DNA from 2 places in the Neobacillus niacini genome. Region 2 is predicted to be linked to the other one. Evidence: a T-box and tRNA genes for the amino acid it is inferred to sense, from the RefSeq annotation. Region 2 holds a T-box; the other holds one or more tRNA genes.

Region 1 (12,001 bases), 2.5 Mb from region 2:
TTCAACTCTACATGCAGAATAAATCTCCTGAAAGTTATTTGTCGTTAATGTATCAAAAGAGAGAAGAGATTGTGAAAAAACGTCAGGAGATTGAAATGAAGGAAAAATTTATCGAGGCACAAATAGCATTAATAGAAGAAGCTTCCCAGCTGGATTTTAATAAGGTGACGCTAGAGCCATTACCAGAAGCTACCCTATATCTAAGTAAAAACATTGAAAATATAACGGAAGAGCACTTTGTAAAAGTTGTATCAGATTTCCTAAATGAATTAAACGAATCACATCTTGATACTGGATATCCCATTGGTGTTATCACGAAAAGAGAGCAAGTATTAAAAGGTGAATATACGAATTACAGTTATTTGTATATCGAACAACCAAATCCAAGGGATGGTCATCCGTATTTTAAAACCGTGAAAGGTGATTTTATCATCGGCTATCATATCGGTGATGAGAATTCCATACATCACACATATAAGCGGCTTTTTTATGAGATGGAAATTTTAAATGTAGCCATAGGAGAATATGTTTTTGAAGAGTATATCTATGATTCCGTAGTAAAGAATCATAAGGAGCAATATGTCACCAAAATAATGATTCAAGTGGACCAGTCGTAAACAGATGAAATGTGATAGAGGGTTATGTATGAATTATAATAAACAAAGGCTTCCCAAACCAATCGGGAAGCCTAAAGCTTTAAACAAAGTATATCGTACTCCAATTCGTTTCTTCGCTACTAACCTGCTTTTTGTTGGTGTTCATTAAGTAGTATTCTTAACACTTACTTTATCTTGATTTTTATATGATCTTGGAGATATCCCATAAAACCGTTTAAATGTTTTTAAAAAATAACCTTTACTTTCAAAGCCTAACTCATACGCTATCTGCTCTACCGGGTTTCCTGACTGGTCTAGTAATTCTAGGGCTTTTTCCATTTTTACTCTTGTCACATATTCAACAAAACCTTCTCCCGTTTCTTTCTTGTACATCCTGCTGAAATAGCTAGAGTTTAAATGTAAATGGGCAGCAACATCTGTCAAAGAAATCTTCTCTCCAAGATGGGTTTGTACGTATTTTTGTGCTTTTAACACATCGTCATTTCTAGTGGTCCTTTCTAGAAACTTGGTGACTATGACGTGCTGATTATTTGTATAACGTTCTTGGTCCAACTTCTGCTTTAACCTATCAAGAAGAGCAATGATATTCGTTTCCTCCATGGATTCTTTTAAAATATAATCATAGGCCTCTAACTTTATCGCTTGTTGTGCGAAGGTAAACTCATCATGGCAAGAAAGGATGACATTATAGGAGGTGATATTCGTTTTTTTCAGTTGCTCAATTAATTCAATTCCATTTAGTTTTGGCATGCCAATATCAGTTATCAATACATCAAAAGGGTTTTCTTGCATAAATGCTAAAGCCTCATTACTATCTTGAAAACTTGCGACTACTTGGAAGTCATAGTCCTGCCATGGAATCACTTTCTTTAGGAATTCAATTACGATTACATCATCATCTACCAAAACTACTTCATACATCATAACCACCTCTTATGTACTGGAATTTGAAACGTTAACGTTGTTCCTTCACCTTCCATACTGTCTATCCTCAACTGAAATGCTTCCCCATAAATCAATTTCATCCTTTGGTAGACATTTTGTACTCCTATTCCGTTAAACGATTTACTACTTTTTACAGAATCATGACCATTTTGATGGAAAATCTTTTTTCGCAATCCTTCAAGTGTGTGCATATCCATACCTTTACCATTGTCGGTAATAATTAGCTTCAAGTACGTATCAATTTGTTCGCTTGCAATAATCTTAATGGTTTCTTTCCTATTATTATTCCCATGAATGATTGCATTTTCAATAATGGGTTGTAAGAAAAATCTTGGTACTTGAAAACTAGAGGCAGCTTCGTTTACATTGATTTCTAATTCCACATCATGTTGGTGACGAAAATTCATCAAATCTACATAATGCTTTACAATCGTTAACTCTTCCTCTAGTGGAATAAAAGCATTATTACGATTAATCGTCATTCGGAGGAGTGCGGATAATGAATATATGAGTGAAGCACTGCCAGAGTTACCCTCCATTTTGATTTTTAAACGAATCGCATTTAATACATTAAATAAAAAATGTGGGTTAATTTGTGCTTGAAGCATTTCTAGTTCAGCATTTCGTTTCGCTTCCTCTTGTATTTTTATCTGTTCAATCATTTCTTCGATGGTGTCCAGCATATGATTAAAGGAATGGCCTAACTGAGCGACGTCATTACTTCCAGATAAATGGATCCTAGCAGTTAAATCACCCTGTTTGATTGCTGTTGTCACATGATGTAATTTTGTAATCGGTTTTGTAAACTCACGTACAAGCATGATAAGACCAATTAAAAATAGAACTAAAAAAGCACCTTGGATTAGGATAGTTGTTCTCGTTACCATATTGATTGACCCAATGGTATCTTTATATGGCACGAGACTGACCAATCTCCAATTTGAATAGGACACTGGGTAGGAAACCAATAAATGTTTCTCTTTTTCATATTCTACAATTTGATAATTTTTGTTTGAAACGTCGTATTTTAATGTCGTTCCTACCTCTTTTGTATTTAAACTAGAATAGATATCGCCTTCCTTATTAGTCAAATAAAATTTTGCTCTCTTTTCACTTTGAAATTGACTAAAAAGCTTTTTAATCTCACTTTCTTTTAAACTAATAATCAGATAGGAATTTAAGTCATTAGACCTTTGAATTCTTCTGCCAATGGTAATGAGATAGGGAGAAGTAACACTCTCAGATTTAATGTATGTGCGATGCGCGCCCAGCCAATAAGTCTGATAAAAATTTAAATGATCCAATTTTTCAAACCACGGTTTTTCTTTGAATTGTAAAGGATTAAAATCAATTTGAGAATAATTAGTATAATATAAGTCATTTTTATACAGTATCGTAATATACAGTGGCATTAATAAATCAGTTATACCAGCCAATTCATTTGATATTTGAATATAGTTAAGAGCTATTTCTTGCTTTACATTTGAAGAATTGGGATCGATTAATTCATGGGATTTTAGTAACTGATTCATGTTCGGATCAAATTGAATATAATTAGAGGTATACATGATATCATCGAAAATATTCTTTATACCTAATTCTATCATTCTTAAATCATCTTCTGATTGCTTTGCTGCACGTAGTTCTAATACGTCTTTCGTTACATAATTGGAGACGATATAGGTACTAAGCCACGGAAATAAAATACATAGAATGACAGCAATGCTTAATCTTGTTCTAAGAGACATTTGCTTTATTTTTTTCCATAAAAAATTCACTGATTGTCACCGCTTCCAATAGTCAAAACAACAAAAATAGAGAGAAAACAGTTGTCTTCTCTCTATTATAGCAGAAATATTCTAATTATTTGTTCGCATCTACCACCGCTTGTACCTTTTCTTTGATATTCTTCATCGTCTTATCAAGATCCTGCTCACCTAGAAGATATAATTCTACCTCTGCACCGAATTCGTTATAAGCCTCAGTAATATAGGATGGCGGTGCGATAACGTCAGTTGACTCAACTGAGCTAAGTGCATTCTTCAATGATTCTAAATGGACTGCTTCAGGTTTTTTAGTGCCATTAACCACTGTTTCTAAAACTTTGCTCATATCTGCTTCTTTCCATGCCGGTGTCCAAATTCCCTGTTCTACAATCCCTTCTGTTGTCAACCAACGCATGAATTCATATGCCTCTTGCTTGTGTTTTGAGCTTTTTGCGATAGATAGTAAATCTCCGCCCATTGGTGCAAGTGATTTATCACTTTCTTTATTTTTTGGCCATGGTGCCCAAGCGATTTCAAATTCTGGTGTAAATTGACCCCATTCTGTAATCATGAAACTACCGGTAGGAACCATGGATGCCGATTGACTAAAGAATTGCTGACGATAATCCATTTTTTGCGATAAAATTTCAGTAAATGGAACCGATGATTTATCCACATTTTCTAATTGATTTCGCAATTCTAATGAAGCGCGCAGCATCGAATCATCTGAATTTGAGGTACCATCTTCATTTAAAATTAAATTATCTTTTTCTTTACTCATCATTTTTAATACAGAATGGAAGTTATGCCAAGTGTGCAGGTATGAACCGTAGTGACCGTCTGCTGTCAGCTTTTTAGCATATTCAGCATAATCATCCCAAGTCCATTCAGTCGGAATCGGTAAGCCAGCTTTATCAAGATGGGCTTTATTCATCATAACAAGCATGGTAACATTTTTCATCGGCAAGCCATAATACTCACCATCATATGCTGGATAACTATTATTGTATTCTTCATTAATATCAATGCCTTCTTTTTCGACAAATGATGTAATCGGTTCAACAAGTCCAGCATCGATACGTTTTGCTAAATCCTGAGAATTGTTGAACAAAATCAGATCCATATCATCACCAGCAGAGGCCATTAAATCTAACTGTTTGAAATAATCTACAGAACTCATATTTTCTACAAGTGGGATGGATTCCACTTTTACTCCTGGATGCTCTGCTTCATATTTTGCAATGACACTTTCCCATTTTCCAACATCCTCGTTGATCCAGTGGACAAATTTTAACGTAACTTCTTCATCAGATGAATCAGATTTCCCCTTATCTGATGAAGCCTCATCATTTCCAGAACAAGCTGCTAACATGAACATTGCAAAAAGTCCAATTAGTAACAATGAACCCCATTTTTTCATCATAAAATACTTTCCCCCTTATTTATAGTTTATATATCAACTCTCTCAAAAATAAATGTTGAGAGTAAATACCGGTTTTACCCTTTCACTCCACCCAGCTGGATACCTTCAATAACATTTTTTTGTCCGATAATGAAGATAATCAGTAAAGGTAAAATGGCGGAAACAGAGGCGGCCATCATCAAGGAATAAACGCTGCCATGTTGATCTGAAAAACTCTGTACACCTAATTGAATGGTATATAATTCTTTTGATCGAAGGAAGATTAATGGATTTTGGAAGTCATTCCAAGTCCAAATAAATCGTAAAATTGCATAGGTTGCGATTGCTGGTCTTACTAATGGTAAGCAAATCGAAGTAAAAATTCTAAAATGACCAGCTCCATCCATTCTCGCTGATTCAATAATTTCATTGCTAATTCCGAGATAGAATTGGCGCAGCATAAAAGTTCCAAATACACTGAAACTATTTAATAGGATAAGACCAGTGTGAGTATCATAAAGGCCAAGCCATCGATATAATAGAAATTGAGTAACTAACAACGTTTGAGGTGGAATCATGAACGTTGCCAATACAATTAAAAAGAGGAAATCTCTTCCTTTAAAATTAATTTTGGCAAACCCATATGCAGCTAAACAGGATATCGTACAGGAAACCAATGTTGTTAGCACTGTTACTTTAATAGAATTCCAATATAATAGAAGGAATGGCATGGAACCTGTCCAAACCTCCTTATAATTTTCAACCGCATTCCATTTTTCTGGAATCCATTGGATCGGAAACGTTAATACATCCTCTTCTACTTTAAAAGAAGCAGATATCATCCACAAAAATGGCATTAGAAAAGCAATTCCGATTAAAATCATAATGATTGTCACAATCAATTTTCTTACATCTAATCTTGCTATCATCTTCCTGCTCCTTTCTATTAATAATTCACCCATTTTTTCTGACCAATAAATTGAATATAAGTAATAATCAAAATAATAACAAACATAACCAATGAAATGGCAGAAGCATAGCCTGTTTTTAGTTCAATAAATGCTTGCTGATACAAATATACAACTGGTGTTATCGTCGAATTTGCAGGCCCGCCGTTGGTCAGTACGATGATTAAATCAAATACTTTAAAGCTCGAAATTACTCCTGTAACAAATAGTAAGAAAGTTGTAGGTGACACTAAGGGAATCGTAATTTTTAAAAATTGAGACCAAGCAGTTGCACCATCCATTTGTGCAGCTTCATATAATTCTTTTGGAATGTTCTGCAAACCCGCCAAGTAAATAATTAAATTAAAACCAATTCCAGTCCAAACCATAATTAACATAACAGAAGGTAAAGAAAAGGTAACGTCTGCTATCCAGCCAGGTGGATTTTCAACCCCAAGTGTCAATAGCAATTGGTTGATAGGACCTTTCGTGGGATGAAAAAGTACTTGAAAGACAACGGCAACCGCTACAATGCTTGATATAAACGGCATAAAATAGATTACTTTAAACAAATCTTTCATATAAACATATTTGTTAATGATAACGGCTAACCCAAGAGACAAAAGTAATGTTATCGGTACCGCTAAAATCAAGAGAACATTATTTACTAACCCTTTAAGGAACAAGGTATTGGTGAGTAATTTCGAAAAATTTTCAAATCCTACAAATTTAGCATTTTGATAGCCAGATACAAAATTCCAATCGGTAAAACTTAACACAAATGAAGATAGAATAGGAAATAATACTAATATAGAAGTTCCAATAAACATTGGCCCAATAAATGCATACCCTGCTAGATTTTCCCTCCAGCCACTAAAAGGAGACCTTTCTTTTGCTCTTTTGCGTACTTTACTTTTTGTGGTTTGAACAACTTTTGTTTCAACTTTTACCTCGCTATTCACAAATTGTCACCCCTTCGTCTTAATTGTAGCTTTAGTATAATTTTTGAAATCGCTTTCAACAATGTTGATTTTTTACATTATTGAGAAAATTTTTACTACTTTTACATTCAACCTATTTTCACGGACACCATTAATTGAATTTCATTCTTTATTTTTACTTATTAGATAATTTTTTTACCTTATAAAAAAAATAGAAAATTACACCTGCCAAGCATGATATATTAATCAATAAGGGGGGAATAACATGCAATTAGGTACATTTTCAAATGTGGTTTATACCTTTTGTGAATGGGTTGCGAGACTAGCCTATATCAATCTATTATGGATTTTATTTACTTTAAGTGGATTCGTCTTTTTTGGATTTTTTCCAGCAACCATAGCAATGTTAGCTACTTTAAGACAGTTTATTCGAAAAAATCATCCGCCTGTGTTACAAACCTTTTGGCATTATTATAAAAAGGAATTCATCAACAGTAATAAATTAGGACTCGTGATCGTCGCAATCGGCTTGATTTTATTGATAAACATCCGTTTTTTGCAAACAACAAATAACATGTCCACTTTTCTATTTTATTCAAGCGTTATTATGAGCGGCATTTATATTCTCATCATTTGTTATACATTGGCTTCCTATGTTGAAATTGAACAGCCATTAGGAGTTCATTTAAAAAATGCCCTTCTGATCACCATCTCCAATCCGATCCCTAGTTTATTTATCATTTTTGGTTTTGCTGCCGTATACTTTGCAGTTACCTATTTATCTGGAGTAGGGTTCTTTTTCAGTGTTAGTATTTTAGGTCTTGTCATCCTATCATCGGCAAATTTGGCATATAAGAATATCCTAAAGAAACAAGAGAATTTAAGCGCAAATTGATTGTAAATTAAATTTAAATTTTCCTTTTTCGGCCGTTCTCTTAAAATAAAAAACAAGCAACGTCTCAACCTAAGTTGAAACGTTGCTTGTTTAATTGTTTTATATCGTTAAATAACTTCCTTAACATCCTCGTTCCTATGTTTACCCACCGTTTTCTTTCGATCTACACGTAACTGCCCCAGTCCGAGCTCAATTGCTTCTCGGTTTAATGATTTAAGTAAGCTGACTACCATTAACACCATAATGAATGAAAATGGAAGTGCAGCAATAATCATAGTATTTTGCAGAGCTTTCAGGCCCCCAGAATAAAGGAGAGCGACTGCTGTAGTAGAGAGAAAGATTCCCCAAGTAGCTTTAATTGATGTACTTGGATTTAGGGATCCATTCGTTGTCATCATTCCTAAAACAAAAGTACCAGAGTCCGCTGATGTAACAAAGAACGTCACAATAATCAAAATAGCAAAAAGGGATAACGCCATACCGAATGGGAACCCTTCTAACACGCCGAAAAGAGATTCCTCGGGAGCTAATGAAGAAATCGAGAGCAGCCCTGATGATTCAGTAAAAATCGCGGCACTCCCAAAGGTTGTAAACCAAATGAATCCAATTAGTGTCGGAACGAGTAAGACACCTACAACAAACTCACGAATCGTCCGGCCCTTTGAGACTCTTGCAATAAACACCCCTACAAAAGGAGCCCATGCAATCCACCAAGCCCAATAAAAAATTGTCCACCCATTAATCCAATTACGTCCCTCTTCGTTTAAGGGAGCAATACGAAAACTCATGTTAATGAAATTTTGCATATAAGTCCCTATTGTATCTGTAAACATGTTAAGGGTAAAAAGTGTTGGTCCAAGGATAAATACAATCAATAAGAGGACAGCCGAGAGCCCCATATTCACATTACTTAGAATTTTAATCCCTTTACTTAGACCCGTTAAAGCCGAAATCATAAATAAAACAGTCACAACGAGAATTATGACAGTTTGCGTTGTCAGCGTACTAGGAACATCGAATAGGTAGGTCAAGCCCCCATTAATTTGCATAGCCCCAAATCCCAATGAAGTAGCCACACCCATAACCGTAGAAATGACCGCAATGACATCAATCGCTTTCCCGACAGCTCCATCCGCATGTTTCCCGATTAGAGGTCGTAAAGTTCGACTAATTAAGCTCAGCTCCCCTTTTCTAAAAGTAAAATAAGCTAGAACCATCGCAATCGATCCATAGATTGCCCACGCATGGATGCCATAATGAAAGTAAGTAAATCTCATCGCATCTTTAATACCTTGATCCGTTCCCTCTTGACCAGTAGGAGAACTAAGCATGTAATGGCTAATAGGTTCATATGTTCCATAGAACATTAACCCAATCCCAATACCCGCACTAAAAAGCATCGCAAGCCAAGTTGGACGTGAAAACTCAGGCTTATCCTCCTGTTTCCCGAGCTTAATCCGGCCAATTGGACTTACTAATAAATAGAAGCACACAAACACAAACAATGAAACAAGCAAAAGGTAATACCACCCAAATGAATCGGTTATTATCCCTTGAGTGCTACTCGTGACCTTTTCTAACGATGTTGGCATTATGATACCCATGAAAACTATACCTACCAATAATACTATTGAAACATAAAAAACAGTTGAAGCATTTTTCATTATTTTTAACTCCCATCTTTGATAAATTCGCAGAGGGTTTTACTTCGTTTGTGAACATATTAAAATGCAAAAACATTTAATGAACGTATTTTTATGAAGTAATATGAAACATAACCCTTAAAATTGCGTTCATGCATCTTACTCTAAATACAACTTGCTAAATCTTGTTAATACCATTATCCTTCTATTTTGGTATGGGTAATAGTTAGTTTGAATACATCAGAGGTATTTAGTATGGATCAGTTTACAGGTTTTTTAGAGGAATAATGAAACTATATCAAAAGGGGATAAACCAAGCAAATTGCATATACCAGTGTATTTTCGGCTCTCGTCTTGATAGCCCTCTGTAGAAGGAAAAATTAATACATATTCTTAATATAACTCACAGATCCTCTTTATACATCCAGTTTTCAAGAAGTATTTTCCTTGGCTGCTAAAATTCCTACTCTCACTCTTTTACGTTTACAACAAAAAACACTCACAAAAGTAAAATTACAACCTTTGTGAGTGTTTTTTGGGTTTTAATGTTTTTTAGATACCGGTGGTCGGGGTCGAACCGACACTCCAGAGGAACACGATTTTGAGTCGTGCGCGTCTGCCAATTCCGCCACACCGGCAAATTCATTGGCAGGGGTAGTAGGAATTGAACCCACACCAAAGGTTTTGGAGACCTTCGTTCTACCTTTAAACTATACCCCTAAATGAAACTTATTTTACTCGCAAAAAACTTTGGTTATTTTCTAACGAAAATAACTTGGTGGAGGGGGACGGATTCGAACCGCCGAACCCGGAGGGAGCGGATTTACAGTCCGCCGCGTTTAGCCACTTCGCTACCCCTCCACATAAAGGAAATCGTAATATGATGGCGGAGGAAGAGGGATTCGAACCCCCGCGCGGTTTAACCCGCCTGTCGGTTTTCAAGACCGATCCCTTCAGCCGGACTTGGGTATTCCTCCGCTGTAAAAACAATCGCATAACTTTTAAAAATATTTGGTTATTTTACTTCGTAAAAAAACCTTGGTAGCGGCGGAGGGGATCGAACCCCCGACCTTACGGGTATGAACCGTACGCTCTAGCCAGCTGAGCTACACCGCCAAATATATCATGTAAAGTTGTTTATGGTGGAGCCTAGCGGGATCGAACCGCTGACCTCCTGCGTGCAAAGCAGGCGCTCTCCCAGCTGAGCTAAGGCCCCATTAATCAAATGATGGTCGGGAAGACAGGATTCGAACCTGCGACCCCTTGGTCCCAAACCAAGTGCTCTACCAAGCTGAGCTACTTCCCGATAAAATATGGCGCGCCCGAAAGGAGTCGAACCCATAACCTTCTGATCCGTAGTCAGACACTCTATCCAATTGAGCTACGGGCGCATATTTAATCGCTATCACGAAAAAAATTTTATTATTTTTCTACGAAAAATAATTTGGTGCCGAGGACCGGAATCGAACCGGTACGGTAGTCACCTACCGCAGGATTTTAAGTCCTGTGCGTCTGCCAGTTCCGCCACCCCGGCAATATTGGAGCGGAAGACGGGATTCGAACCCGCGACCCCCACCTTGGCAAGGTGGTGTTCTACCACTGAACTACTTCCGCATATAAGGAAGATTATTTTGCTTTGCAAAAAATTTTGGTGCGGGTGAAGGGAGTCGAACCCCCACGCCTTGCGGCGCCAGATCCTAAGTCTGGTGCGTCTGCCAATTCCGCCACACCCGCATGTAATATTGCCTTCTAAGAACTAACTAGAAAACTAAGTTGCTAACTTTGCTACGTCATATCAGCGACATTGATAATCTTACAACGATTCACGACAAAAATCAACACTAAATTTTAATTTTTTTTAAGCGAAAAGTAATACAGACATTATTCCACAATATTATCATTCTCAACCTACTCTTTAAAGAAGTTGTTTTGTGAAGAAGAAAAATGGTTTAGAACGTTTTTATTGGGTAAAAATACAATATAATTTCATTCATGAAAAAGGAGATGATGTGACCTTGAGTTACAACCAGAAGAAAGACATCGATAAAATGACCGTAAAGCAGGTGGAACCAGAAGAAAACATAACCATTAATGAGAAATCCCCTGAATTTGATGTAATTGGAACTGCCCTAAATGACCTCCACAGTCCTTTTGAATTCTAAAAAACCCAGTGTATCAAAGGGACTGTTCTCTTTGATACACTGGGTTTTTTACTCACGCTTTAACGCTTTTAATATAATTGCTTCCCCAATAAATGATATAATTTTTTCATCCTGAATGATTATTCTAAATTTATCTTTAATCTTGCTAGAAGATTCAAGAATAAACTTGGTTAAATTATTTTTTTCAAGTTCTGAAAGCTTCATATTTGCACACCACGATTCAAATCGAAACGTCTTCTCAAACCTGTGCCATTCAAAAACTTCCAAACCACTTTCCTCAAGTTTTTGAATCCATTCTGACTTTTTCCAGGCACGAAAATGACTATAATCCCGTATTTTCTCGATTGTATTGTAAAATGCGTCGTATTCCTTAGACTCAGGTGTAACATTATCATCCAATAAAAATTGTCCGCCTGGTTTTAATACTCGATATACTTCCTTTATGAATAAATCAACATTAGGAAAATGATGTGGTGCAATTCTGCAGGTAACGATATCAAACGATTCATCTGTAAGAGGGAGCTGTTCCGCATCCCCTTGAATAAATTCCACATTGCGATGACCGTTTTTATAAATAAAATTCTTAGCTGCTGCCAACATTTCTGCTGTCAGATCAACTGCTGTCACTTTTTTTACGAATGGCGCGAATGCATTTGCTGTATGCCCACCACCTGTCGCAATAT
Region 2 (12,001 bases):
ATTTGCTACGGCTATCAATATCCAAATGGTAACTCGATTGGCGGCCAAATTATCGGAAGGGGAAATTTTATCCTCCGTCACCTTACCTATCTGGATCCCGAGACAGGAGAAGGAAATCCAGGACCGGAATGGACGGTAGCCGCTTATGGTGTTGAAGTGGAATTTGACCGCCGTGATTTAACCTATCGATTAATTAGAGCAGCTTCGGTCATTGATATAGGAATTGTATTAAACGAAAAAGCGGCATTAGGGCAGGTGATGGGAGCAATGAGTATGGGGCTATCCTTTGCGGGAAGAGAAACCTTTTACTATGATGAGCTTGGCCAGGTCCTGAACCCGCAGCTACGTACGTATCGTCCGCTCCGTTACGGCGAAAATCCTGAATATCTTGTTGATTTTGTTTATACCCCTGATTTGCAGGCTGCGTACGGGGCCCGCGGGGTTGGTGAGCATGGTCTTCTCGGAATGCCTGGTGCGCTCGGGAACGCCCTTTCTTTGGCGGCAAATGTCTCATTACACCACCTTCCTTTAACCCCAGAGTTAATTTGGAAGACAAAGGCGGGGAAAGTATAATGCTGTCATTTGATTTTGACTATTATCGGCCAAAAACGCTGCAGGAAGCAGTTGGGCTTTTTCAAAATGCTGACCGAAATGGAAAAAAACCAATGTATATTTCGGGTGCAACCGAATTACTTACTCTCGGAAGGATTAATCTTGCCTTTACAGAAGCAGCCATTGATCTAAAAGACATTGTAGAAGGAAACGTTATGCAGTTTGAACAGGGTTATCTGGTATTAGGAGCTAATTTAACACTCACGAAAATTGAAGAAGCGAATTTGTTTCCATTACTGACCAATACATCAAGTAACATAGCAGACCATACCGCTCGCGGAAAAATAACCCTCGGCGGTAATATCTGCGGGCAAATATTCTATCGGGAGGCAGTACTGCCGTTTTTATTAGCCGACAGTCAAGTAGTGATTGTTGGGCCGGAAGGTGTAACAGTAAAACCAATTAATGAGATTTTCAATAAGCAGCTGAAATTGAAAAAAGGTGAGTTTCTTATCCAAGTTGCCACAGATGATCGATATATCCATGCCCCTTTTATCAGCATTAAACGCCGGCAGCAGTGGGAAACAGGGTACCCATTAATAACAGTTGCCGCATTAAAAATAGATGGAGAGGTACGGACGGCGCTCAGCGGCCTTTGCCCGTTTCCGTTTCGATCAAAGAAGATGGAGGCTGCATTAAATAACCATGAATTATCCGTAAAGGCGCGGATTCAAAGTGCATTAGCCGAGGTGCCCAGCCCCATTCTTAATGATGTTGAAGGTTCTTCAGAATACAGGCTGTTCGTTTTGCAAAATTTGCTTGAGGATGTTTTAGGGGCATTCGACTAAGGGAAGGAAGTGATTTTTGTGAAACTACACACGATTGCTTTAAACATTAATGATCAAGTGCGCACGGTTACTGTTAGAACTGGAGACACACTCTTATATACGATTAGGGAGAAGCTTGGATTAACAGGGGCAAAACCGGGGTGTTTGAATGGGGATTGCGGAGCTTGCACGATTAATGTCGATGGCTGGCCAATGAAGTCTTGTTTAATGATGGCGGTAGAAGGGCAGGGAAAGCAAATTAAAACGATTGAAGGATTAGGTAATACCCTGATCCAACAGGCATTTGTTGAACATTTTGCTTTTCAATGCGGATATTGCACACCTGGGTTTATCATGAATTGTCATTCCCTTATTCTCAAGAAACCGGATGCGGATGATTCGACGATTAAAGAGTGGCTTGAATCGAATATTTGCCGCTGCACAAGCTATATCGAAATTGAAACGGCCGTCAAGTCTGCATTGGAAAAAAATAAACACCATTCCAATTAACCACGAAAAAGAGGTTGTTCGCAACCTCTCTTTATGTTTAGGCTCTGCTTCACTTTTGATAAGGGGAGAATTTCCGGCTAAGTATATAGAGGAAGCTTAAGAAGCAGATTTAAGCGGAGATATTCCGATTAACTGCTCTACATAAGACAGAATTCACCGATTTGGATCATATAAACGGAAAAACTTCCTTTATTTTTAAGGAAATATGGATATTTCCCGATTTAAACGGAATTTTGCCGTTTATTTTTCAAACCCAGTTAAATCCATAGACCTTTTTTAAAAATGAACACCTAAATAGAAGTTTCTCCGTCGATCCGTTCTACACGCGTAAAGAAAAAGATAAAAGCAGCAATTGAAATAGCAATGAGAAACACGCTATTGTCAGATAATCTAATGGTGGGTAATTGATTTAAAGCCATTGTAATCATTCCTTCCCAATATTTTTAAAAATACTGCGGTCAATATTAAAATGTTTTGATACAATCTGCTGAAAAAAGTGATAGTCTTGTTTTAATACTGGAAGCGTAGGCTGATATAAAGGGACACCAAAGATTGGGCCGCTTACATTTACTGAAAATCGGCTAGGGCCGATTACGGCACCAGTTAACCTAATTTGATCGGTAATTAATAAGATTGCAAGTACAACATCAATGATATCAATAACTGCATTTGAAAATTTACTTTCGTATTTTCCTATGATTCGTTCTCCGCCCAGTATCGGCCCGCTTAATGAAACACGAAATCCTCCTGATGTTATAAATAATCCAACTACGGTAATTTGCCCGGTTAACAATAAGAAGGCAGTCACTAGATTTAAATCACGTTGAAGGGAAGCAATGCACTGTAGGTTATTATCAACATATGTGTTTGTCAAAGGAAGCTCACCTCTTCACCATGATATTCAGTATTGCACAAAATGCCCATATGGATGGTGAAAAAACAATTTAGAAAATTCTTGACACTTATCAACCTCGAATGATACTATTTTCTTCCGTGACAAAAAGGAGGGAAAGTATTTGATTAAATTAGAGGGCATTACTAAATCCTTCAAAGTGGCAAAGCGTTCCACCGGATTAAGGCAGGCTACCAAGGCACTCTTTTATAGGGAGCATACGATTGTAGAAGCTCTAAAAGATATCACATTCAGTATTGAGCCTGGAGAAATTGTTGGTTATATTGGTCCGAATGGTGCTGGTAAATCGACAACGATTAAAATCATGAGCGGCATATTAGTGCCTGACGGGGGAAACTGCAGTATCATGGGCTACACACCTTGGAAAAACCGCGTGGATTATGTGAAAAATATAGGCGTCGTCTTTGGTCAGCGCTCGCAGCTTTGGTGGGATGTTCCGGTGATTGATTCATTTGAGCTATTGAAGGATATTTACAACGTACCGGAACAGGAATATAAAACTACGTTAAATCTGCTAATAGAAACATTAGAATTAAAGGAAATAATGAACTCTCCGGTCAGGCAACTAAGTTTGGGCCAACGAATGCGCTGTGAAATTGCTGCTTCACTTATACATAATCCTCAGATTCTATTTTTAGATGAACCGACGATTGGACTCGACGCAGTTTCAAAAATAGCCGTACGCCAGTTTATCAAGACCATCAATCAAGAAAAAGGCGTAACAGTGCTCCTGACTACCCATGATATGAATGATATTGAAGCCTTGGCCAACCGAGTGATTCTAATTGGTAAAGGCAGTTTGCTCTATGATGGGAAAATTGAGGAATTGAAGAAACGCTTCGGATCCCATAAAACGATAACCGTGGACTACCGTAAAAATAAAAATTCTATTGATATACCAGGGACCTCGATCGTCCACTGGTCTCCTGAACATGCTGTCCTCAGCATTGATACAGAAAAAATCCTTACATCGGAAGTTATTACCGAGTTATCCCAAAAGGTGGACCTATTAGATGTGACAATTGAATCACAGCCAATAGAAGACGTAATCATCCAGCTTTATAAGGAGTTCCAAATATGAAGGTATATGCTTCGATACTAAAACTAAGGGTGTTAATTGGTATGCAGTATCGGTCTGCTGCACTAGCTGGAGTAGCAACCCAATTTTTCTGGGGATTTATCTCGATTATGGTCTTTCAAGCCTTTTACGAACATTCATCCATAACGCCGCCAATTTCCTTACAAGAATTAATTACATATATTTGGCTGCAGCAGGCTTTTCTTGCATTTATTATGCTTTGGTTTCGGGACAATGAATTATTTGATCTCATAACTAGCGGCAATATTGCCTATGAACTTTGCCGGCCAACAGATTTATATGGCTTCTGGTATGCCAAACTTTTAGCACAGCGGTTATCCAGTGCACTATTGCGCTTTTATCCTATTTTACTAGTGGCTTTCTTCTTGCCAAAACCCTACAACATGACTCTTCCTCCAGATGTAACAACCTTTATTTTATTTGTTATAACCCTTTTATTAGGCTTACTTCTCTTAGTAGCCATATCAATGTTCTTATATATTTCTGTATTTGTGACTTTATCTCCAATGGGTTCACTTTTGATATTTGGAGTTTTAGGAGAATTCTTTGCAGGTTTGATTATTCCGATTCCGTTAATGCCGCTGTGGCTGCAAAAAATTGCTTATGTCCTGCCATTTCGTTGGACAGCTGATTTTCCATTCCGAGTATATTCAGGACATATTGCACAAAGTGAGGCCCTAATAGGTGTGTTTATTCAACTTGGCTATCTTCTAGGACTGCTATGGTTAGGGAAATTAGCACTTAACAGCGTATTAAAGAGAGTAGTCGTACAGGGGGGATAATGGGAGATGAGTCTTTATTTTAAGTATCTGCTTATTTTATTTAAATCACAAATGCAATACCGAACGTCATTTTGGCTTTTATCGATTGGACAGTTTTTTATTCCTTTCTCGGTTTTTGCGGGGCTTTACTTTTTGTTTGAAAGGTTTGGACATATAAAAGGCTGGGGTTTTTTTGAAGTGGCACTTTGTTTTGCTGTGATTCACATGGATTTTTCATTAAGCGAGTGTTTTGCACGCGGCTTTGACACTTTTTCTAGTCTAATCATTAAGGGGGATTTTGACAGGGTCCTTGTAAGACCGCGGAGTACATTTCTTCAGGTGCTCGGTTCAAAATTTGAATTCACGCGGATAGGCAGGCTCCTTCAAAGTGGTATCGTTTTAATTTGGGCGTTGAATAATCTTCCCATTGAATGGAGCTTCGTTAAGGTATTCACTCTGTTTTTTATGATTACGAGCGGGGTATTCATTTTTACAGGTATTTATATGCTTGCTGCGACGATGTGTTTTTGGACAGTGCAAGGTCTAGAAGTGGCCAATATCTTTACAGATGGAGGCAGAGAGATGGCGCAATACCCATTAAATATTTATCAAAAGTGGGTAGCTCAATTCTTTACCTATGTCATCCCATTTGGAACGGTAAATTACCTTCCACTCTTATTTATTCTTGGAAAAACAAAGGGGAATGAGCTTCTATATATGCTGACTCCTCTTGCTGGAAGCCTCTTTATTCTTCCGTGTATTTTCGTCTGGCAATTTGGAGTAAGGCACTATCGATCCACCGGATCTTAAGGTTAGGTAAGCAGTGGGGGGCCACTGCTTACCTTTTTTTAGCCATATTTTCTTGTGCCATTTTGACAAGTTCACGGACCATGCTTCCGCCTAGTCTGCCGCCGACCTTACCAGCTTGCTGTGAAGTGAGCTGACCGTTATAACCTTTCTTTAAAGGAACACCGACCTCCTCGGCGGCCTCAAATTTGGCGTTTTCAGGATTTTGCGCCTGGACGACCCTTGCTTTTAATGCGTCTAATCCATTCCTTGCTTCAGGGACGAGAATTTTATTTCTATTTCTTCTGGCCATACTATCCCTCCTTTATTAGTAGGATGCCCATTTTAAAAAATAATCAGCAACGACTGGATAAATCCTTTTTTATCCAGTATAATAACAACAATCAAGTCGGAAAAAATCAGTGAAAAAGAGAGTAGTTCTTTGGGAAGTCGAAGCGAGTCAGGGATGGTGGGAGCCTGATACGAAGCAAAGAATGAAGCGCACTTTTGAGATGTTTGCCTGAAAATAGTAGGGCAAACCGGAGTTGTTCTCCGTTAACAAGCCAAGCTGGTTCTTATAGAACAAGTAGAGTGGTACCGCGAGTTAACTCTCGTCTCTTCAACATAGAGACGGGAGTTTTTTGTTTTTATAAAGAGATGGCTACAGAATACTGTTGATTATAGAACCTGTTGATTGGAACGCCATTCAACAGCCCAATTTAACACAGCCAAAAGAGATAAAAATGGAGGTCTTAAAAAATGAAGTATAAACAGGAGTTTGCAAAGATTTTATATGAAGCACTCGACCATGAAATTCAAGAGAAAGAACTGGAAATGTTAATTGAAAAACCTAAAAACCACCTGCATGGTGATTTCGCCTTTCCTTGTTTTATATTAGCAAAAGTAAAAAGAAAATCACCCGCAGTTATTGCTCAAGAGTTAAGTGAAAAGATCCAATCACCAACTATCGAGAAGGTAGAAGTGGTGGGGGCCTATATCAATATCTTCTTAAATAAAAAAATGGTTTCGGAAGATACGGTTGCGGAAATTATTAAGCAGCAGGAGAAGTATGGTGCTTTAGATATTGGCAATAACCGACCTGTAACCATTGACCTGTCATCACCAAATATCGCCAAGCCGTTCTCAATGGGCCATTTGCGTTCTACTGTCATTGGTAACTCTTTAGCATTTATTATTGAAAAATGCGGATATAAGCCAATCCGAATTAACCATATTGGGGACTGGGGCACTCAGTTTGGTAAACTCATTACGGCTTTTAAACTTTGGGGAGAAGCAGAGAAGGTTAAACAGAACCCTATTAAGGAATTACTAACGCTTTATGTAAAGTTCCACGATGAAGCAGAAAATGATCCTTCACTTGTGGAACAGGGAAGAAACTGGTTTAAAAAACTTGAAGATGGTGATGAGGAAGCTGCGAAGCTATGGCAGTGGTTCCGTGATGAGTCCTTAAAAGAGTTCTCAAGAATTTATGATTTGATGAATGTCCAATTTGATTCTTTTGCCGGGGAAGCCTTCTATAATGATAAAATGGACCATGTTGTCCAGCTTCTAGAGAAAAAACAATTGCTGGTAGAATCCGACCAGGCTCAAGTGGTGGAACTAACAGATGAAGGATTGCCTCCATGTTTAATAAAAAAATCTGATGGAGCTACCCTGTATGCAACTCGTGACTTAGCTGCAGCGCTTTACCGTAAAGAGAACTATGATTTTGATTGGTCATTATATGTTGTTGGTAATGAACAGAGCCTTCATTTTAAACAGTTAATCGCTGTGTTAGAAAAGATGGGATACGCATGGGCAAGCAATATGGTCCATATTCCATTTGGAATGATGCTTAAAGATGGCAAGAAGATGTCAACAAGAAAAGGGAAGGTCGTCCTATTAGAGGAAGTATTAAATGAATCCATCGCGATGGCAAAACATAATATTGAGGAAAAAAATCCGAACCTTACGAACAAGAATACAGTGGCAAAACAGGTAGGAGTAGGGGCAGTCATGTTTCATGACTTAAAGAATTTTAGAATGAATGATATAGAATTTTCACTAGAAGATATGCTCCGTTTTGAAGGTGAAACAGGACCATATGTACAATATACCTATGCACGTGCCTGCTCTATTCTACGAAAAGGGAACTGGCAGATGGCTGTAACAGCCCCAGTCTCGTCGCCATCCTGGGAAAAGGAATGGAAGGTTGTTAGTCTGCTTACTGAATTTACAAATGCAATTAAAAGGGCATATGAGCAGTTTGATCCCTCTCAAATTGCCAAATATATTGTGGACCTCGCACAAGCCTTTAATAAATATTATGGGGATGTTAAAATCCTTGAAGACAACGAAGAACAACAAGCCCGCTTGGCACTGGTCTATTCTGTGACGATTGTTTTAAAGGAAGGTTTAAGATTATTAGGGATTGAAGCTCCTGAGGAAATGTAAGTGAAAATAGTTTAATGGGTGGGTTAATTTGTTATAAAATGAAGAAGTGTAAAGGGAGATAAAGAGGAGGAAAAAGAGATGAGCGAACTTTTGCTAAATAATATGGAGTTAACAAGAAGTTTCTTTCTTAAGAATGTGGCTGCTGTTGATGAGGGGCTAGTTGGTGTTCAACCTGCAGGATTTAACAACAACATTCACTGGCATGTAGGGCATGTGTTAACAACAACCGAGAGTTTGGTATTTGGCTTTCCGAAAAATACAAGCCATTTGCCTGCAAACTATATTGGGCTATTTGCAAGAGGGACGAAACCCACTGACTGGAAAGGGGATGTTCCGTCTGTTTCTATCTTAGTAGGCCAGTTAAAAGACCAATTAAATAGAATGAAGGAAATTCCTGTTGAAAGCCTCAGCGTGGAGTTAAAAGAGCCATTTCTTGGTCAGAAGACCTTTGGTGAGCTCGTTAATTTTGCTCTTTTTCACGAGAATTTGCACCTTGGACAGATTCAAGCAATGAAACGTGTTATTGAAACGGAAAAAAAATAAAAAGACCATCATTTTAATCATCCACCTTTTCAGGTGGATTTTTTTTTGCAAAAGAGTAAGAAAAAGGCGGGATGGAATAATAAAAAAGTGAAAAACCTGAATTTTACCACTATCTCTGATTCAATTGACAGGAGAAAACGGTAACATTATACTCATTTTTGTTGTTTGATAAAAATGTCGTTATTTGTCGAAATAAATTGTATTTTCTATCACCTTACATAATTGATAGAACATCCAGAACAGGAGAGGAATAGGATTGAAATATTTACTTTTTCTAGCAGCCATCGTTATCATCTTTTTATTAGCCTATATTGCTAGTAACAATAAGAAAAAGATTAAGGTTAAACCGCTTATCACTATGCTCGTACTGCAGCTGCTCTTTGCTTTTTTGCTGCTTAATACTGAGGTAGGTTTTGTGATTATTACAGCTGTTTCCACATTGTTCGATCACCTTCTAAGCTATGCAGCAGAAGGAATTAACTTTGTTTTTGGGGGAATGGCAAATGAGGGGGCAGGACCATTTTTCTTAAATGTCCTTTTACCTATCGTGTTTATTTCTGTCTTAATTGGGATCGCCCAACATATTAGGGTCCTCCCTATTATCATCCGTTATCTTGGTATTGTTTTAAGTAAGGTCAATGGTTTAGGTAAGTTGGAGTCCTATAATGCGGTTGCATCGGCTGTTTTCGGTCAATCTGAAGTGTTTATCTCTGTAAAAAAGCAGCTTCCATATATCCCTCAGCACCGCCTTTATACTTTATGTACGTCTGCGATGTCTACGGTATCTGCCTCGATATTAGGGGCGTATATGACGATGATTGATCCCAAGTATGTGATTACGGCCTTGGTGTTAAACTTATTTGGCGGATTTATGGTTGCCAATATTATTAATCCCTACGAGGTTCCACCGGAAGAGGATATTATTGATATTCAAGAAGGGGAAAAACAAACTTTCTTTGAGGTTCTTGGGGAATATATTATGGATGGATTCAAGGTCGCTATTATTGTAGGGGCCATGTTAATTGGTTTCGTTGCATTAATTAGTATGATTAACCAAGTTTTTGAAGCTATTTTCGGAATTAGCTTCCAGATGGTCTTAGGTTATATATTTGCACCACTTGCCTTTATCGTTGGTATACCAGCAGTCGATATGGTTGAAGCCGGTACGATTATGGCAACGAAGTTATTATCCAATGAGTTTGTGGCGATGATGGATTTAGCAAAGATCGCGGACTCTCTTTCAAGTAGAACAGTTGGGATTATTTCTGTGTTTCTTGTATCCTTTGCGAACTTCTCCTCGATTGGAATTATCACGGGGGCAGTTAAGGGCTTAAATGAAGCAAAGGGAAATCAAGTAGCAAAGTTTGGACTGAAATTACTTTACGGAGCAACACTTGTAAGCTTATTAACAGCGGCTATTACGAGCATAATGCTATAAAAACAAGGCTGCTTGGAAATGATTCCAAGCAGCCCCTTTTTTATTCCATCACTGGTTTAACATCACGAATCTCTTTAATATAGTTGTCGGCTTTTTCTGTATCAAATTGCTTTTCCCATTTTGACATGACTACCGCGGCAAGCGAGTTCCCGACCACGTTTACAACTGTTCTAGCCATATCTAGAATTCGGTCGATACCAGCGATAAATGCCAAGCCTTCAAGTGGAATCCCAACTGACCCTAAAGTCGCCAATAAAACAACGAACGAAACACCTGGAACACCGGCGATTCCCTTTGAGGTTACCATAAGTACCAGCATAAGTGATATCTGCTGACTTATGGAAAGATCAATACCATACATTTGTGCGATAAATATCGCTGCCAAGGCTTGGTAAAGGGTGGATCCATCAAGGTTAAATGAATATCCTGTCGGAATGACGAAGGAGGTAATAGCCTTCGGGCAGCCGAAGCGCTCCATTTTTTCCATAATCTTTGGAAGTACTGTTTCAGAGCTTGCTGTTGAATAAGCAAGGATTAGTTCATCTTTTAGAATACGAATAATGTTAAAGATATTAATACCGACAAGCTTAGCAATCAAACCTAAAACAACTAGAATAAAGAAGACCATTGCTCCATAGACCGTAAAAATTAATTTACTTAAGGGAATTAATGAGGAAACTCCAAAGGTTGAAACCGTAACTCCGATAAGGGCAAAAACACCAAATGGAGCAAATTTCATAATTTGATTTGTTACATAAAACATCGCCTCAGCCGTTCCCTGGAAAAATGCGAGAACAGGTTTCCCTTTTTCCCCAATAGCAGCGACCCCAAGGCCAAAGAAGACCGAAAAGAATATAATTGCAAGCATATCGCCTTTTACAAGTGATTCAAATAGATTCTGAGGAACAATATTAACAAATGTATCTGCAAAGCTATGACTTTCTACCTGTTCTGTGGTAGAAATATATCCGCCAATATCTTTCTTGGTTAAATGATCCATATCAATGCCGGTACCTGGATGAAAGAGATTAGCTGCACCTAATCCGATAATAATCGCTATGGTCGTAATAATTTCAAAATAAAGGATCGTTTTGCCGCCTAATGATCCAAGCTTTTTAATATCTCCTACACCAGCAACCCCAACAATTAGACTGGAAACTACGATTGGTATGACAATCATTTTTATTAAGCGTATAAAGATTGTACCTATTGGTTGTAAATATGTTTGCACCTCAGGGTTTCCGTAAAAAATTGCACCTACAGCAATCCCGAGGATTAATCCGACTAAAATTTGCCATGCTAAACCAAACTTTTTCAAAAAATCAATCCTTTCGACATAAATCTGTTATTATCGACAAACACAATGTATCTTTTCTATTTTATTTTCTAACCCGATAAAAAGTCAAATGATGCTTTGATGACAAAAAAAAACAACCACTGTAATCAATCAGTAGTTGATTTTTTTGTTTTCTTTATTAAGAAGTAAATAACACCAAGAATAACCGCACCGATAATAATAGGCAAGGTATATTGCGCAGCATATTCTTTAATATGTGACCAATTTTCCCCTAGTGTATGTCCTAAATATAGGAAAAGGATGGTCCATGGAATAACTGCAGCTACCGTATAAAGCGTAAATTTGGTCGCAGACATTTTCGCAATCCCAGCAGGAATGGATATCGCATGTCGGACAACGGGAATAAATCGGGCGAAGAAAATGACGCCGACTCCATATTTTCGAAACCATTGTTCGGACAGGTCAATTTGCTTCTTTTTAATAAAGACATATTTGCCGTATTTTTCTAAGAAGGGCCGCCCGCCGTAGTATCCTGCCCAATAGAGAAATAACTGTGCAAGGGTTCCGCCAACTGTTCCAGCAATAATTGCGCCAGGGTAGCCGAGGATTCCTTCTGAAATCATATAACCGCCATACCCTAAGACGATTTCGCTAGGGATAACTTCTATCATTAACCCTAGAGCAATTCCGAAGTAGCCTAACTCTGATAAGAACTCTAGTACTGAGAAAATAAATTCTTTCATAGTTCACCTTCACCTTAAATATTTTCGCTTTTCTAAGTGTCTAGCTCCAGCGCCCTAGCGGCTAGTGTCCTTCGCTCT

The links. A T-box is a leader RNA that pairs with one kind of tRNA and senses whether it is charged. The one in region 2 lies ahead of argS (arginine--tRNA ligase), so its partner is inferred to be a tRNA-Arg.
Region 1: it has a tRNA-Arg gene. The T-box ahead of argS (arginine--tRNA ligase) is inferred to sense a tRNA for this amino acid. The anticodon was not compared.

The regions. Positions count from the first base shown of each region.
Region 1 covers NZ_CP183883.1:3,161,811-3,173,811, reverse strand. The annotation lists gene ACN6MT_RS15680 (MerR family transcriptional regulator) at 1-617, shown strand, start outside; gene ACN6MT_RS15675 (response regulator transcription factor) at 762-1,541, opposite strand; gene ACN6MT_RS15670 (cache domain-containing sensor histidine kinase) at 1,538-3,340, opposite strand; gene ACN6MT_RS15665 (ABC transporter substrate-binding protein) at 3,426-4,751, opposite strand; gene ACN6MT_RS15660 (carbohydrate ABC transporter permease) at 4,826-5,659, opposite strand; gene ACN6MT_RS15655 (carbohydrate ABC transporter permease) at 5,677-6,639, opposite strand; gene ACN6MT_RS15650 (YesL family protein) at 6,884-7,513, shown strand; gene ACN6MT_RS15645 (glycine betaine uptake BCCT transporter) at 7,621-9,177, opposite strand; tRNA gene ACN6MT_RS15640 (tRNA-Leu) at 9,714-9,794, opposite strand; tRNA gene ACN6MT_RS15635 (tRNA-Trp) at 9,803-9,876, opposite strand; tRNA gene ACN6MT_RS15630 (tRNA-Tyr) at 9,933-10,017, opposite strand; tRNA gene ACN6MT_RS15625 (tRNA-Ser) at 10,041-10,133, opposite strand; tRNA gene ACN6MT_RS15620 (tRNA-Met) at 10,196-10,272, opposite strand; tRNA gene ACN6MT_RS15615 (tRNA-Ala) at 10,297-10,372, opposite strand; tRNA gene ACN6MT_RS15610 (tRNA-Pro) at 10,386-10,462, opposite strand; tRNA gene ACN6MT_RS15605 (tRNA-Arg) at 10,471-10,547, opposite strand; tRNA gene ACN6MT_RS15600 (tRNA-Leu) at 10,602-10,690, opposite strand; tRNA gene ACN6MT_RS15595 (tRNA-Gly) at 10,696-10,770, opposite strand; tRNA gene ACN6MT_RS15590 (tRNA-Leu) at 10,806-10,890, opposite strand; gene ACN6MT_RS15585 (hypothetical protein) at 11,088-11,318, shown strand; gene ACN6MT_RS15580 (class I SAM-dependent methyltransferase) at 11,367-12,001, opposite strand, start outside.
Region 2 covers NZ_CP183883.1:621,649-633,649, reverse strand. The annotation lists gene ACN6MT_RS02860 (xanthine dehydrogenase family protein molybdopterin-binding subunit) at 1-573, shown strand, start outside; gene ACN6MT_RS02855 (FAD binding domain-containing protein) at 573-1,400, shown strand; gene ACN6MT_RS02850 ((2Fe-2S)-binding protein) at 1,419-1,889, shown strand; gene ACN6MT_RS02845 (hypothetical protein) at 2,314-2,763, opposite strand; gene ACN6MT_RS02840 (ABC transporter ATP-binding protein) at 2,906-3,883, shown strand; gene ACN6MT_RS02835 (ABC transporter permease) at 3,880-4,683, shown strand; gene ACN6MT_RS02830 (ABC transporter permease) at 4,690-5,472, shown strand; gene ACN6MT_RS02825 (alpha/beta-type small acid-soluble spore protein) at 5,501-5,761, opposite strand; T-box leader at 5,862-6,070, shown strand; gene argS (arginine--tRNA ligase) at 6,208-7,902, shown strand; gene ACN6MT_RS02815 (DinB family protein) at 7,981-8,445, shown strand; gene ACN6MT_RS02810 (NupC/NupG family nucleoside CNT transporter) at 8,702-9,883, shown strand; gene gltP (glutamate/aspartate:proton symporter GltP) at 9,924-11,201, opposite strand; gene ACN6MT_RS02800 (DedA family protein) at 11,327-11,923, opposite strand.